2 regions of the Cytobacillus sp. FSL K6-0129 genome follow, and region 1 is predicted to be linked to the other one. Evidence: predicted binding sites of a transcription regulator. Region 1 holds the regulator's gene; the other holds the start of a gene.
What was found. Region 1 encodes LexA, which represses DNA repair genes until DNA is damaged. Its sites were predicted from a motif close to CGAACATATGTTCG; they were not measured.
Positions count from the first base shown of each region.

Region 2: parE (DNA topoisomerase IV subunit B) is a predicted target of LexA. The motif match lies at 1,875-1,888, and genes of this name have one in related genera.

Region 1 is NZ_JBBOXM010000001.1:361,173-369,023, reverse strand. Features, by position in the region: gene tkt (transketolase) at 98-2,095, opposite strand; gene MHI57_RS01820 (DUF896 domain-containing protein) at 2,255-2,485, opposite strand; gene MHI57_RS01815 (YneB family resolvase-like protein) at 2,950-3,615, opposite strand; gene yneA (cell division suppressor protein YneA) at 3,630-3,962, opposite strand; gene lexA (transcriptional repressor LexA) at 4,094-4,741, shown strand; gene MHI57_RS01800 (DUF4257 domain-containing protein) at 4,938-5,222, shown strand; gene MHI57_RS01795 (hypothetical protein) at 5,947-6,132, opposite strand; gene MHI57_RS01790 (hypothetical protein) at 6,572-6,913, opposite strand; gene MHI57_RS01785 (hypothetical protein) at 7,183-7,497, opposite strand; gene glnA (type I glutamate--ammonia ligase) at 7,783-7,851, opposite strand, start outside.
Region 2 is NZ_JBBOXM010000001.1:548,013-555,863, forward strand. Features, by position in the region: gene MHI57_RS02700 (ATP-binding protein) at 1-85, opposite strand, end outside; gene plsY (glycerol-3-phosphate 1-O-acyltransferase PlsY) at 461-1,063, opposite strand; gene MHI57_RS02710 (CoA-binding protein) at 1,378-1,791, shown strand; gene parE (DNA topoisomerase IV subunit B) at 2,121-4,097, shown strand; gene parC (DNA topoisomerase IV subunit A) at 4,094-6,526, shown strand; gene MHI57_RS02725 (DUF402 domain-containing protein) at 6,814-7,356, opposite strand; gene MHI57_RS02730 (flavin-containing monooxygenase) at 7,695-7,851, shown strand, end outside.

The DNA.
Region 1 (7,851 bases):
AAAATTTTATTTCTGTATTTTCTGTCTCTTTTTGTTATAAATTTCTACTTTTTTTGTCGAAAAAAAACGAAGAGGGAAATTCCCTCTTCGCTCATGTTTATAAACTTTTTAATTTACTTACGATGTTCTCTACAGTAAACCCATACTCTTTTATTAGAATATCTCCTGGTGCAGAAGCACCGAATTGATCAATTCCTAAAACGTCGCCTTCTAGACCGACGTATTTATGCCAGCCAAATGATGCTGCCATTTCAATGGCTAAACGTTTGGTTACATTTTTAGGTAATACAGATTCTTTATATTCATTTGATTGAGCATCAAATCGTTTCCAATCCGGCATACTGATTACTGCCACATCAAAGCCCTCTTCTTTTAAAGCAGCTTTAGCCTTCACCGCTAATTCTACCTCTGACCCTGTCGCTAAAAGAAGCGCATCTGGTTGCTCTTTTTCTGCTTTTGCAATCACATAAGCACCTTTTTGAACTCCTTCAGGGGCTAACTCTGCTGAGTTTGGTAGTGTAGCAATATTTTGCCTAGTTAACACAAGTGCTGTTGGTTGATCTTTTGATTCAATCGCTAACTTCCAAGCAGCTGAAGTCTCATTTCCATCAGCTGGGCGAATAACTGCTAAATTTGGCATGGCACGAAGCGCTGCTAATTGTTCAACTGGTTCATGAGTAGGTCCATCTTCACCTACAGCAATACTGTCATGTGTAAGAACATAAGTAACAGGTAGCTTCATTAATGCTGCAAGCCGAATAGCTGGTCTTAAGTAGTCAGAGAATACAAAGAATGTCCCTCCAAAAACATTTAGACCACCGTGTAAAGCCATACCATTTAAAGCGGCACCCATAGCAAATTCTCGTACGCCAAACCAAATATTTTTTCCAGCATAATTAGTTGCTGAGAAGTCTTCTGCATCTTTAATCATCGTCTTATTCGAACCTGCTAAATCAGCTGAACCACCAAAGAAAGATGGTAAGTTCTTCGCAATACTATTGAGAGCTTCCCCTGAAGACGCTCTAGTGGCTAAACTTTTACCTTCTTCATATACGGGAATATCTTTATCCCAACCATTTGGTAATTCACCTTTGATTGCACCTTCTAGCTGTTCTGCTAATTCCGAATGATTTTTTTTGTAAGCAGCGAAAAGATCTTTCCATTCACTATCTGCTTTTTCACCGTTAATAGCTACATTTTGTTTGAAGTGTGCATATACTTCTTCAGGAACATGAAAATCTTCTTCAAATGTCCACTCATAAGCATCTTTTGTTAATTTTAATTCAGATGAGCCTAGTGGTGAACCATGAGAAGCAGATGAGCCTGCCTTATTCGGGGATCCATAACCAATTACTGTTTTAACTTCTATTAACGTCGGTTGTGTAGTATTTTGACGAGCGCTGTCAATTGCCTGGGCAATTTCATCGAGATTATTTCCATCTTCTACTCGAAGATAATGCCAGCCATAACTTTTAAAACGATCGGCTACACTTTCAGAAAATGATTGATCTAAATCTCCGTCTAATGAGATGTCATTAGAATCATACATTACAATCAACTTTCCTAATTGAAGGTGACCAGCAAGAGAAGCTGCTTCTGCAGACACTCCCTCCATTAAGTCTCCATCTCCGCATATACTATATGTATAGTGGTCTACTACATTGTAGCCATCTTTATTATATTCAGCTGATAAGTGACTTTCTGCCATTGCCATCCCTACTGCCATGGCAATCCCTTGTCCTAATGGACCGGTTGTCGCATCTACACCTGGTGTATGGCCATATTCAGGATGTCCTGGTGTTTTACTACCCCACTGGCGAAATTCTTTAATATCATCTAAAGAAAGACCATATCCCGATAAATGAAGGAGACTATACAAAAGCATAGACCCATGACCCGCAGATAACACAAAGCGATCACGATTAAACCAATCAGGATTTTTGGGATTATGATTCATAAACTTTGTCCATAAAGTATACGCCATTGGCGCAGCTCCCATTGGCATTCCTGGATGACCAGAGTTTGCCTTCTCGACTGCATCGATAGACAATGTTCTTATGGCACTAATTGATAAAGCATCTGTTTTGTTGAACATGAACGACATCCTTTCAATATATATCCTACAAATTAAATATAATAGACTTTCACCTTCAGTTACAACCAGAAAGGTAAAAAATTATATAATTGTCATATAAAACAACAACAAAGGAAACTGTTCGTGACAGTTTCCTTTTAAAAATTTATAAACACAATCTTAGTGAAGTGGTTTATTTTGTTCACGTTTTAACTTCTCTGGTGTAACATCATTACCTTCAGGGTCAATAACAGTAACACCTTTTAATGTATTTAACATAGAAGCTCTAAACTTCTCTAAATATTCTTTTCTTAATTTAGATTGTTCCTTTGCTTCTGGTTCTGATAAACCTTCTGTTTTCGCTTTCTTAGCAAGCGAATTAATTCTCGCTAATTTTTCTTTTGAAATCATTGTGCTACACTCCTTCCCATCCAAAAAGTTCTTCATTCCATATGGAGAAGATACTTAATAGCCATATTACTAAATATGACTGCATTTTACAAGAAAGCAGTTTTACAATCATCTTTTGATTTTCATTTCAGACGCCAATAAGTTGGTATCGTCTTGCTTTATTATTAGGTATGGCAATGTAGCAGTGTTCTCAACTTAAAAATGTGAGACTATTAATATAGGGAGCGTATGTATGTAAATAAGGGGAATAAGGGAATAATACTTTCACTAACAACTAACGTTAAATGAAAAAACACGGATGAATCCTCGGAAACAAATAACCATTCACAGTTCACTTGTCTGAACCCACGAACGATTGTAGAATCTTTTAGTATGCCTTTATCTTGCTTGGTATCAGTACTAATATTTCTTAGTTTTTTAGTTGAGTTACAACTAATCAATCGACTTAACTTATTATGCCTATATCATGATGATTCATTATCCATCTGCTCTATATCATCTATATATTCATTATACCTACGGTTTACTGTCGCTTTAGATATTTTATAACCAAAGCCTCTTAACGTTGCAGCAATTTCTGCAAAAGTAAGGTTATTTTGTCTCAATTTTACTATTTCTTCTATTGGTACCTCTATTCGTTCTCTTCCGTTTATATTTCCTTGGTTTTTTAAATTTTTTTCAGGTCGAAAGCCTTTTTGAACAGCTTTTTGCATCCCTCTTTTTATTTTTACATTATGTAGTTTTCTTTGATACTCTTCAACCATGCTAACAATTTGTAATACCATAGAATCAGAATCTGAAAGTTGCAATTCTCCATTATGGGCAATTGTATAAATCTTCCCATTTTCTTTAAGTATACAATGTAAGATGGCAATTTTAGCATTTCCTCTTCCAATCCTGGTTTCATCTTGAATAAGAACAGCCTCTGCTTGATTTTGTTTAAGTAACTCCAATAATTGCAACACACCAATTCTTTCTAAATCATAGCCACTTGCTTTCTCACGTATGACTTCAACTACATTCATATCCTTCATTCTCGCTAAATGTAAAAGTTCTTCTTCTTGTCTAGCAAGAGACGTTTCCTGGGTATCCTTCGTCGTACTCACCCTGCAATATATAATTACATTCATTCTCTTTCATTCCTTTAGTCTTCTAATATCACACTAGCTAAATTTGTTTCAGATATTATTTCACCATTTGTAATGGGAAGATATACCGTATCACCAGGATGTATTTTACCTAAATGTATATGATTAAATTCTTCTACCCAAGCAACAAAGTCTTTAGAAGACATATTATGGGCATCTTTAAACTCCTCCGCTATTTTCCATAAAGAATCTCCTTGTTTTACTTCAACTTTTACATATTCCTCCTGATTTGCATTACCAGTGTTCAAAAATAATAAGAAAACCATACCGAAACTAAAAGCGATAAGAATAATAGCATAACTATAAGAATTCCACAATTGTTTTATCATTAATTGCCACCCCTGAATAGAATATATGTTCGATTTAATAATTTTAGTATAATGCGAACATTTGTTTCTGTCAATAAGAAAATTCGAACTTATGTTTGTATCTATTTACTACTGATGGTATAATAATCTTAATGAAATTGACGAAGGTGCGTGATAGCGTGAAATTATCTAAGAGGCAGCAAGATATATTGAATTTTATAAAAGATGAAGTAAAACAAAAAGGTTATCCACCTTCCGTTAGGGAAATAGGTGAAGCTGTTGGACTTGCTTCAAGTTCAACCGTACATGGCCATCTAGCCAGACTAGAGAGTAAAGGTCTTATTCGTCGAGATCCGACAAAACCCCGTGCCATTGAGGTATTAAATCTAGAAGAGAGCAACCCAATACCTAAAGTGCAAACGGTGAACGTACCTATTATCGGTAAGGTTACTGCTGGTCACCCCATTACTGCGATTGAGAATGTTGAGGAATATTTCCCTTTACCTGAAAGAATGGCTCCGAGTGATGAAAATATCTTCATGCTTGAAATTATGGGAGAAAGTATGATTGAAGCTGGCATATTAGATGGTGATTATGTCATAGTCAAGCAGCAACAAACAGCAAATAATGGAGAAATCGTGGTTGCTATGACAGAAGATGATGAGGCCACCGTTAAGCGATTCTTTAAAGAGAAGAACTTTATCCGCTTGCAACCAGAAAACCCTACTATGGAGCCGATTATCTTGCACAATGTATCTATTTTAGGCAAAGTTATTGGTGTTTATCGTCAAATACATTAAAAAAGAGTGTCATTATTGACACTCCTTTTTAATAGTTTGCAATTATCTTTATATGTTACTCATACAATTATAAAATTTGAAAAATTCAGTAAAATAGAATCATTACATCGAGACAAAAATATATTATAATGAAATTTACACCAAGAATCAACCTAAGGTCGCAAAAAAATCTCGGCTTTAGGAGTGTGAAGGAAAAATGTTAATGAACATTCTCTTCGCTGCGTTGATTGGTGGAATTGTCGGTGTTGCAGGACATTTGCAGAGATTAGGCAAACTAGTCAAGCCACGGATGACGAAAAAATTCATTTATTTAGGGTTCTTAGAAGACATCTTACTAGGAGGACTGGCGGCCGTATTTGTCATTGTGACAACAACACCGGATTCCCCCACTGCTGTTTTCATCATCTCTCTCGTATCTGGTATGGGAGGTGAGGGTATCTTAAAATTATTAGATACCCTAAAAGTAAAAGATCAAGAATAAAATTTTATTCCGTTCTTATGAACGGTTTTTTGTTGTATATAACAAGAACAAATTTTATTTAGACAACTTCGCTTTTTACCTACTATTCTAGCGCTAGAAATACCCGCTTAAACAGTTCTATTTCACCTTTATGGAAGGGACATAACACATTTTCGTTTAACGTTTTGTGTTGCTTCTTAAATTGTAATATGTATGTCTTACACAGCCCATAGAACCACTCTCCTGAAGTACTGTTCATCCATTCAATACGAGCTAATGTTTTTAAATTTGATACCTACTACTTGACATGATGTTTTATGGGTAAATAAATATTAAAGCATTTTTCATGAAAACAAATAGCTAGGATGATTAAATGCCAATTATTCAATTGATTGGTAACTTGAACGACCTACTTCATCATACATACACCTTAAATTCAGTTCATAAATGAATCAATTGCCCCCCTTGATTTTACATACCCAATAACCCACAAGTACTAAATCGCTTAAAGTAACTATTTCTCATTGATTTCGACTATCCGCATCATTACTTATATTTTTTCTTCCTATTATTAATAAATAAATCTGTAGACAAACTCATTTAAGGAGTTTATCTACAGTCTGAAGCAGCCGTTAAAACGGTATTTGAAGATGCCTTTTAGTTTCAGCAATAGTTATTTTCCCATATATAAGCTTCCATTAAAACACAGTAAAAGCACTCTCAACTTACGGGGTTCCTAAGTTCCTTATACTTCAACTGCAACAATATCATCACAACAGATCGTAGTAATTCTTACACGAGCTTTCTTGTCACAACAACAATGATCGTGACGATCATCGTGACGATCACAGTCTGCTTTAGCTAGGAAGACTAAATTACCGCGAATATCGATAAACTCCCCGAACACATGGCCGCCACCTTTAAGAAACACTCTCACATCCTCACCACGGGAAACGTTCTTAAAGAACTCATCGCAGCCACAATCCTTATTGTCGTCTTTGCTGTAATTACCACAACCGTGATTGTTGTTGTCATATCCATATGAGTCTGAATATCTTGGTCTTCTTCCAAAAAAACAATTATTATATCCCATATCTCTTCCTCCTTTCTATCATTATGTTAATACTATATGTCGAGGGTATTGGAGGTGTACGGGCTATATCCCCCTGTTAAAAGACCATTTATTTTCTCTTTGTTTCTATCTTTTAATTTGCTATCCTATCCTAACTAAAATAAAGAAGCAGCCGTTATGGCTGCTTTGGTTGGACTCTTTTTAGTATCTAATAAAGAGATACCAAGTTGAATGTTAATACTCAACAGTTATACTCCTTGCATACATATCTGTTTAGACACAATAAAGAAACTCCTAACTATCGTGTTTCAACTGCAACGATATTATCGCAACAGATCGTAGTGATTCTTACACGATTTTTCTTGTCGCAACAATCATCGTGACGATCATCGTGACGATCACAGTTAGCTTTTGCTAAGAAAACTAAATTACCGCGAACATCAACGAATTCTCCTGTCACATGGTCGCCGCCTTTAAGAAATACTCTCACATCCTCACCACGGGAGATATTCTTAAAGAACTCATCACAGCCACAATCCTTATTGTCGTTTTTACTGTAATTACCACAACCGTGATTGTTGTTGTCATATGAGTCTGAATATCTTGAGCCTCTTCCATAGAAATTATTATTACATCCCATTTTTCTTCCTCCTTTCTATGATTATGTTAATACTATATGTGGATGGTCTTAGAGTTGTACGGGCTATATCCCCCTGTTGAAAGACCATTTTATTTTTCTCTGTGGACCTTTTTTGTTTTTCAAACCTATCCTAGCAAATATAAAAAAGCAGCCATTATGGCTGCTTTAATCTGAGACCCTTTTTAGTTTCTATTAATTAGTTGAATGATGATACGAAGCAGTTATACCCCTTGCAAGAACTTCTTTTAGACTCATAAAAAGGACTCTTACTATCGAGTTTCAACTGCAATGATATCATCACAACAGATCGTAGTAATCCTTACACGATCCTTCTTGTTGCAACAATCTTTGTGACGATCATCATGACGATCATCGTGACGATCATCGTGACGATTACAGTTAGCTTTTGCTAGGAAAACTAAATTTCCACGAACATCGATAAACTCTCCGAACACATGGCCGCCACCTTTAAGGAATACTTTCACATCCTCACCACGGGAAATGTTCCTAAAGAACTCATCACAGCCACAATCATTATGATCATATCCGTATGAGTCTGAATAGTTTTGATTATTATATCCCATATTCTCATCCTCCTTTCTATGATTATGTTAATACTATATGTGGAAGATGAAGAGTTGTACGGGCTATATTACCTTGTTAAAAGACCATTTTATATTACATCTTCTTAAGTTTTTATGAAAAAATCAGATGTTAAGGCTACTTCTATAAATTAAATGTAGAGAGGTTCATAATAAACGCCTCAAGGATAATCCTCACCTCTTATATTTTCAAATAAAAAAAGACTGTAGGTACCTCGATTACACCGAGTTTACCTACAGTCTGAAAAACCACTTTGGTATTATCTATTAATACATTTGTAAATATTGCTCGCGTTCCCATGGGTGAACTTGCGTTCTGAACATATCCCACTCAAT
Region 2 (7,851 bases), 190 kb from region 1:
TAGATGTTGAAACCACGTGATTATTGTTGTCAATTAAGAAGTATGGAAATGGTAGTTCTTTTAAGACAATCTCAGTTAATTTCATTTCTTATCATCCTTACCATTGTTTGTCATGTGGAAGTAGTATCTAATGTCATTCTCTTTTATTCTATTAGAAGAAATTGCATTATATGTTAGAAAAACATGTATATTGAGAAAAAAACACGAATCATCTCTACTTTTCTTGTTATGTATATGAGTTAAAATGTCATATTTTTAATTAAATCGCAATGATGGACTTATTAATCTTATCATACCAAAGTCATTCAATGGCTTTCAATCACCGTTTTCATTCGTTAAAGGAATTTTTTAGGAATTGTAAAAAAGATAGATTACTAGAAAAAATTATAGCTTCGATCTACCTAGTATAGAAATGAATAAATAAGAAAAGACAGCATTCTATAACGCTGTCTTTTGAATGTTAACTTTTCTTTTTAAATAAATTGACTTTTGGTTCGGTTTTATTGATAATCCTTTTAATATTTGTACGATGTCGATAAATGATGAACAATGTCATTAAGGCAATCACTATGATTAAAATTGAATCACCAAGAATGAGTGAATAAATCAATCCTGCAATACCAGCAATCATTGATGATAATGAAACATATTTAGTAGTGAGAAGTGAGATGAAAAATACAGCTAATATTACCACAAACATGACGGGCACGAACGCCAGCACAACACCTGCAGATGTAGCAACAGCTTTACCACCTTTGAATCCTGCAAATATCGGGTACATATGGCCAATAACAGCAAAAATTCCTATAATTACTGTATGTATATCTATATCAAAGAAGATTGGTAATAATCCAGCAGCTATGGTACCTTTCAGGATATCGGCCAGTGTAACGGTAAAACCTGCTTTTTTTCCTAGCGTTCGGAAAGTGTTTGTCCCACCAAGATTACCACTACCATGCTCACGAATATCAATGCCATAAAACACTTTACCAATGATTAATCCAGATGGAATGGAACCAATTAAATAAGCAATAAGAAAAACGATGATTACTTCAAATGTCATAAACTCTCCCCCACGGAATAAAAATACAGTTCTTATATTGTACCACGTAAATAAGTGAATGTACTATGTTGCTTTTAAATTATCTTTTCAATTGCAAAGATTACCCTAGTATGAAACGAATGTTAAATAGATATATGATTAAAATTAGTAGAAAAGAACTTTTTTGTTAAGTGGATTACGTGATATTTAGCGAAAAGGAAAGCTTTATAAAAAAGATGAAGCTGTATGTCAGAAAGAACAGCATTGCGATCTATTCGCATTTATACTTTAATTCAGATAAAATAGTGTAGAGTTCAAAATAAGAGGTGAATGTATTGAGTATAGAAAACCCATCAAGAACTGAAATCGGAAAGATGTTAAAACAAGCAAAGAGGATTGCCGTCGTAGGTTTAAGTGATAAACCTAATCGTACATCCTATATGGTGAGTGAAGCCATGCAAAAAAGTGGTTACGAAATCATCCCTGTTAATCCCAAAGTTAAGGAAGTATTAGGTGTAAAAGCGGTTGCATCATTAGCTGAAATAGAAGGCAAAGTGGATATTGTTAATGTCTTTAGACGTTCGGAATATTTGCCAAGTCTTGCGAGTGAATTTCAAAATATTGATTGTCCCATTTTTTGGACTCAGCTAGGTGTTGTAGATGAAGACGTATTTCAGCAGTTAAGTGATGCTGGTTATACCGTGATCATGGATCGATGCATTAAAGTAGAGCATGCGCTAACAAAATAACATTTGTAGCATGGGATCATGACATTGATTTCATGCTTTTTCTTTCATATGCGGTTTAGACGTATAAATATGATATAATGATTAGAACGTTTGTTCTTATTCACCTCTTGCAACAGTATATACATGACCTTAATGCATGTTACAATGGGGAACATATATGCATACGACTCGCATGATAAGAAGGAATATAGTGAATAAGAATGGAATAATAAACCGATATCTATTGTAGAGAGGTGCATAAAGGCGCGGTTATGATATAATCAAACTCTATTGCCGACTCGGATTGATAGACAATAGATGGTTTTTGAAGAGATGAAAGGGGAATGCTTGTGGCAAAAAATCAGGAAGTATTTGACTATAATGATGATGCCATACAAGTACTTGAGGGATTAGAAGCTGTTAGAAAACGTCCCGGAATGTACATTGGAAGTACGGATGCAAGAGGGCTACACCATCTTGTATACGAAATAGTCGATAACGCTGTAGATGAAGCACTTGCAGGTTTCGGCGATCATATCATTGTCAAAATACATAAAGACAATTCAATTAGTGTTCAAGATAAAGGTCGAGGAATGCCGACCGGAATGCACAAGATGGGCAAACCTACAACCGAAGTCATATTGACTGTGTTGCACGCTGGAGGAAAGTTTGGCCAAGGTGGATACAAAACAAGTGGTGGACTTCATGGTGTAGGTGCTTCAGTTGTTAACGCCTTATCACAATGGTTAGTCGTTAAAATTAAACGCGATGGACTTGTTTATGAACAGCGGTTTGAAAACGGCGGAAAGCCAGTAACCACGCTTGAGAAGGTTGGTAAAACGAATCAAGTAGGGACAACGATCCACTTTAAACCAGATCCGACAATTTTCTCAACAACTACATATAATTTTGAAGTGCTAAGTGAACGATTACGTGAATCCGCTTTTCTCTTAAAAGGGATGAAAATCGAGATAACGGATGAACGTCATGATCTTAAAGAGATTTATCATTATGAAAATGGGATTGAAGCATTTGTTCAGTACCTAAATGAAGAAAAAGATACGCTCCATCCAGTAGTTAGTTTTGAAGGGGAGCATAATGGTATTGAAGTTGATTTTGCCTTCCAATTTAATGATGGTTTTTCAGAAAATGTCCTTTCTTTTGTTAATAATGTTCGTACGAAAGATGGAGGGACACATGAAGCTGGAGCTAAAACAGCGATGACTAGGGTGTTCAATGAATATGCCCGTAAAGTTCAGCTTCTAAAAGAGAAAGATAAGAACTTAGAAGGAACTGATTTACGAGAAGGTTTTGCGGCGATTGTCTCAGTACGTGTACCCGAAGAACTGTTACAATTTGAAGGACAAACAAAGGGCAAGCTCGGAACAAGCGAAGCGCGTTCAGCTGTCGATGCTGTTGTATCAGAGTATCTCTCTTACTTCCTTGAAGAAAATCCAGATACAAGCTCTTTATTAATTAAGAAAGCAATTAGAGCTTTTCAAGCAAGAGAAGCAGCACGTAAAGCAAGGGAAGACGCTAGAGGCGGAAAGAAGAAGAAACGGGCTGAAGCGGTTCTGTCAGGGAAATTGACACCTGCTCAATCACGTAACCCAGAAAGAAACGAATTATATTTAGTAGAAGGTGACTCTGCGGGTGGTTCAGCAAAGCAGGGGCGCGATAGAAGGTTTCAAGCAGTATTGCCATTAAGAGGTAAAGTAATAAATACTGAAAAGGCAAAGCTCGCAGATATCTTTAAAAATGAAGAGATAAACACGATTATACACGCTGTTGGAGCGGGTGTCGGTGGTGACTTTACGATTGAAGATATTAATTACGATAAAGTGATTATTATGACGGATGCTGATACCGATGGAGCCCATATTCAAGTGCTCTTACTGACCTTCTTCTACCGCTATATGAAACCGTTACTAGAAGCAGGTAGAGTCTATATTGCTTTACCACCATTGTACAAAGTGAGTAAAGGTTCTGGAAAGAAAGAAGTAATAGAGTATGCATGGAGTGATGAAGAGCTTCCTGATACGATTAAAAAGGTTGGTAAAGGCTATATTATTCAGCGTTATAAAGGACTTGGTGAGATGAATGCTGACCAATTATGGGAAACAACGATGGATCCAGAAACGAGAACGCTCATCCGTGTGAAAATTGATGACGCTGCGAGAGCGGAACGTAGAATTACCACTTTAATGGGTGATAAAGTTGAACCACGGAGGAAATGGATTGAAACAAATGTCGCATTCGGATTAGAAGAAGATGGCAGCATTTTAGAAAATGAAAACATTTCGACGCTTGAGGAGTTAGATTCATGAACAAAGCAGAACAATTTCGTGATCTGCCGTTAGAAGATGTCCTTGGTGACCGATTTGGCAGATATAGTAAATATATTATACAAGATAGAGCATTACCTGATGCGAGAGACGGGCTTAAGCCCGTGCAGCGTCGTATCTTATATGCCATGCATGTTGAAGGTAATACGCATGATAAAGGTTTTAGAAAATCGGCAAAAACGGTCGGTAATGTGATTGGTAATTTTCACCCACATGGTGACTCCTCTGTATATGATGCCATGGTGCGTATGAGTCAAGATTGGAAGTTGCGCAAGCTTCTTATTGAAATGCACGGCAATAATGGTAGTATCGATAATGATCCACCTGCTGCGATGAGGTATACAGAGGCGAGATTATCTTCTATTTCTTCTGCACTCTTAAATGATATTGAAAAAAGAACGGTTGATTTTATTCCGAACTTTGATGATACTTCGAATGAACCAACCGTTTTACCAGCTAGTTATCCCAACTTACTTGTAAATGGATCAACAGGGATTTCTGCCGGATATGCAACGGAAATCCCACCTCATCATCTTGGAGAAGTTATTGATGCTGTTATTCATCGTATGGATCGTCCACAAAGTACTGTCGATGATTTAATGCAGTATATAAAAGGACCTGATTTTCCTACCGGTGGAATCATACAAGGTGTAGAAGGCATTAAGAAAGCCTATGAAACGGGCAAAGGTAAAATTATTATCCGTGGTAAAGTAGATTTCGAGGATATTCGTGGTGGTAGAAAGCAAATAGTCATTACTGAAATCCCTTATGAAGTAAATAAAGCGAACTTAGTGAAGAAAATGGATGAATTTCGCTTCGATCGTAAAATCGAAGGAATCGCTGAAGTCCGTGATGAAACGGATCGTACAGGGCTAAGAATTGTCGTTGAATTAAAGAAGGATGCTGACCCACAAGGGGTTTTACATTATTTATATAAATATACTGATCTGCAAATCCCGTATAACTTTAATATGGTGGCTATTCATAACCGTCATCCGAAAACGATGGGTCTAGTCCCCCTACTAGATGCCTACATTGACCATCGAAAAGAGGTTGTCACACGTAGAACACAATTCGATTTAGAAAAGGCTCAAACACGTCAGCATATCGTTGAAGGCCTAATCAAGGCATTATCTATATTAGACGAAGTCATTGCGACGATTCGTGCTTCAAAAGATAAGCGTGACGCGAAAGAGAATTTAATGAGAGAGTATCAATTTACAGAGCCTCAAGCAGAAGCGATCGTCTCATTACAACTATATCGTTTGACGAATACAGATATCACTGCATTGCGTGCAGAAGCAGAGGAATTAGCGGCCAAAGTAGAGGAACTCACATCGATTCTTGCCAGTGACAAGAAACTCGCATCAGTGATTAAAAAAGAACTTCGTGAAGTGAAGAAGAAATTTGAAGACAATAGAAGAACAGTAATTGAAGCAGAAATAGAAGAAATTAAAATTAACCTAGAAGTTCTTGTAGCAAATGAAGATGTGATTGTTACTGTCACAAGAGATGGGTATATTAAGCGGACAAGCCAGCGTTCTTATTCAGCTTCAAATGGACAAGATTTAGCGATGAAGGAATCCGACCGTTTATTAACAAAGCTAGAGATGAATACAACGGATGTTCTACTTCTATTTACGAATAAAGGCAGCTACTTATATTGTCCTGTGCACCAATTACCTGACATCCGCTGGAAGGACATGGGTCAACATATTGCCAATATCATTGCCATCGATCGTGATGAATGTATCATTCACGCAATCCCTATTACTGATTTTGAACAAGAGAATGCAACATTATTATTTATTACGAAAAACGGTATGGTGAAGAAAACCGAATTAAAATCATATAAAGCTCAACGCTTTTCAAAAGCGCTCGTTGCACTTAACCTAAAAGGTGATGATGAGGTTGTCGATGTTCACCTAACACATGGCGAGCATGATGTGTTTCTCACAACTCATTTAGGTTATGGTCTCAGGTTTCATGAGAAAGAAGTAAACTTAGTAGGCCCAAGAGCTGCGGGTGTAAAAGGAATCAATCTAAAAGATGATGACTATGTTGTTTCTGGAAAAATGATTAGTAATGAGAAAGAAGAAGCAGTTGTCATTGCGACGCAACGCGGGGCAGTGAAAAAAATGAAACTGCAAGAGTTTGAACAAACATCAAGGGCAAAACGAGGTGTAGTGATGTTACGCGAATTGAAAAAACATCCGCATCGCATTGTTGGTATGGTTATAACAAATAATCATGAAACAGCATTTGTTGAAAGTGAAAAAGGGACAATTGAGTCCATAGCAATGAATGAACTTAGATACAATGATCGCTACTCCAACGGATCGTTTATATTAGATGAAGAAGAAAATGGTGCAATTATTCATTTATGGACTGAGACAAAGGAACAAACATAAACGATTTCTTCAAAAAGTTGAAAGGTTGTATTTAACTTAATGACACATTATTAAAAAAGTACACACTCATAAAAGTGATGTACTTTTTTAATGTGCATTATCATTCTTTTAGTTGATCATTTTAGTATTGAAAAAACACTGAAGGCATCCCTCTAACGTTTCTTGGTCAACAGGGAAGATTACTGTGTAAAGTAAATAATTTTTTTATTAATGTTAAGTCTTCTAGTTATCTAATCTTCATGATTAATGAACGGAAATAGACAGAACTTCTGTTCATTTAATCGTAGTTACTTCAAAATTTTAGATAGAATTTTTTTATGGGTGTTCGACAATTTTAACAAATTAAAGTTTCCAGCTCTAACTAAACTTTTAATGATTTTTACTTCTTTCCAAGCTAAATCATATAGAGGTTGATTAATAATATTATTTTTTAGCGCATCTTCAAGTTCGTCGTCATCCAAAACATATAATTCCCCGGTTGGTAATATAACAATATCTAAGAATAAATCGTCCATCCATGGAATATTATTGTCTATTCCATAATGGAGGCATATGTCTATATACCACTGAATGATATTCCCTTTAGAATCGAACATCGTAGTTACTGTATGGTTTTTTCTTAAAGGAAATTGTTGAAGCCACATATATCCATCATCCACTATACATAATTTCTTTCTCCCATAACTTACACATAATGGTGATGTAACGGATAGTGCATGTAATAAAGTTATGTGACCCTTAAAGTTTTTGGTATTGAGGAAAGCCTGTGAATATTTCCTTTTATCAATTCTTTTCCAATCTGAACGATCTCCGAACTTCCTCTTTAGCATCATCATCCCCCACGCAAGTTTTTATGCGAATTATAGCATTTGATTGTAACGAGTTTACTTATATTAAACAAAATTATTGGATGAAATTCTAAATTAAAGATTTATTCAACATATCATCACTTTTATTTGAAATATTAGATACTACCGAAGATATTTCATAAGTAATGCTGTTACCTCTAAAATTAATATGCTTCCTTTTACTGAGCTATATTAGTGAGAAAAAATTTAATTGAGGATAGAGGAATTTTACAATAGGAGGTCTAATACTATTAATAGTCAGAATATTTTACCTATAAAATGTAAGCGCAATCATTTAAGTAGAAAGGTGTGAGTAATTGATGGACAATCACAATCATCAAGATTTCCCTTCCTATGATGCAATCATTGTTGGTGCTGGGTTTTCTGGCATGTATATGCTCTACAGATTACGAGAACGTGGCTTAAGTGTCCGAGTGTTTGAAAAGGGAGCTGGTGTAGGGGGAGCTTGGTATTGGA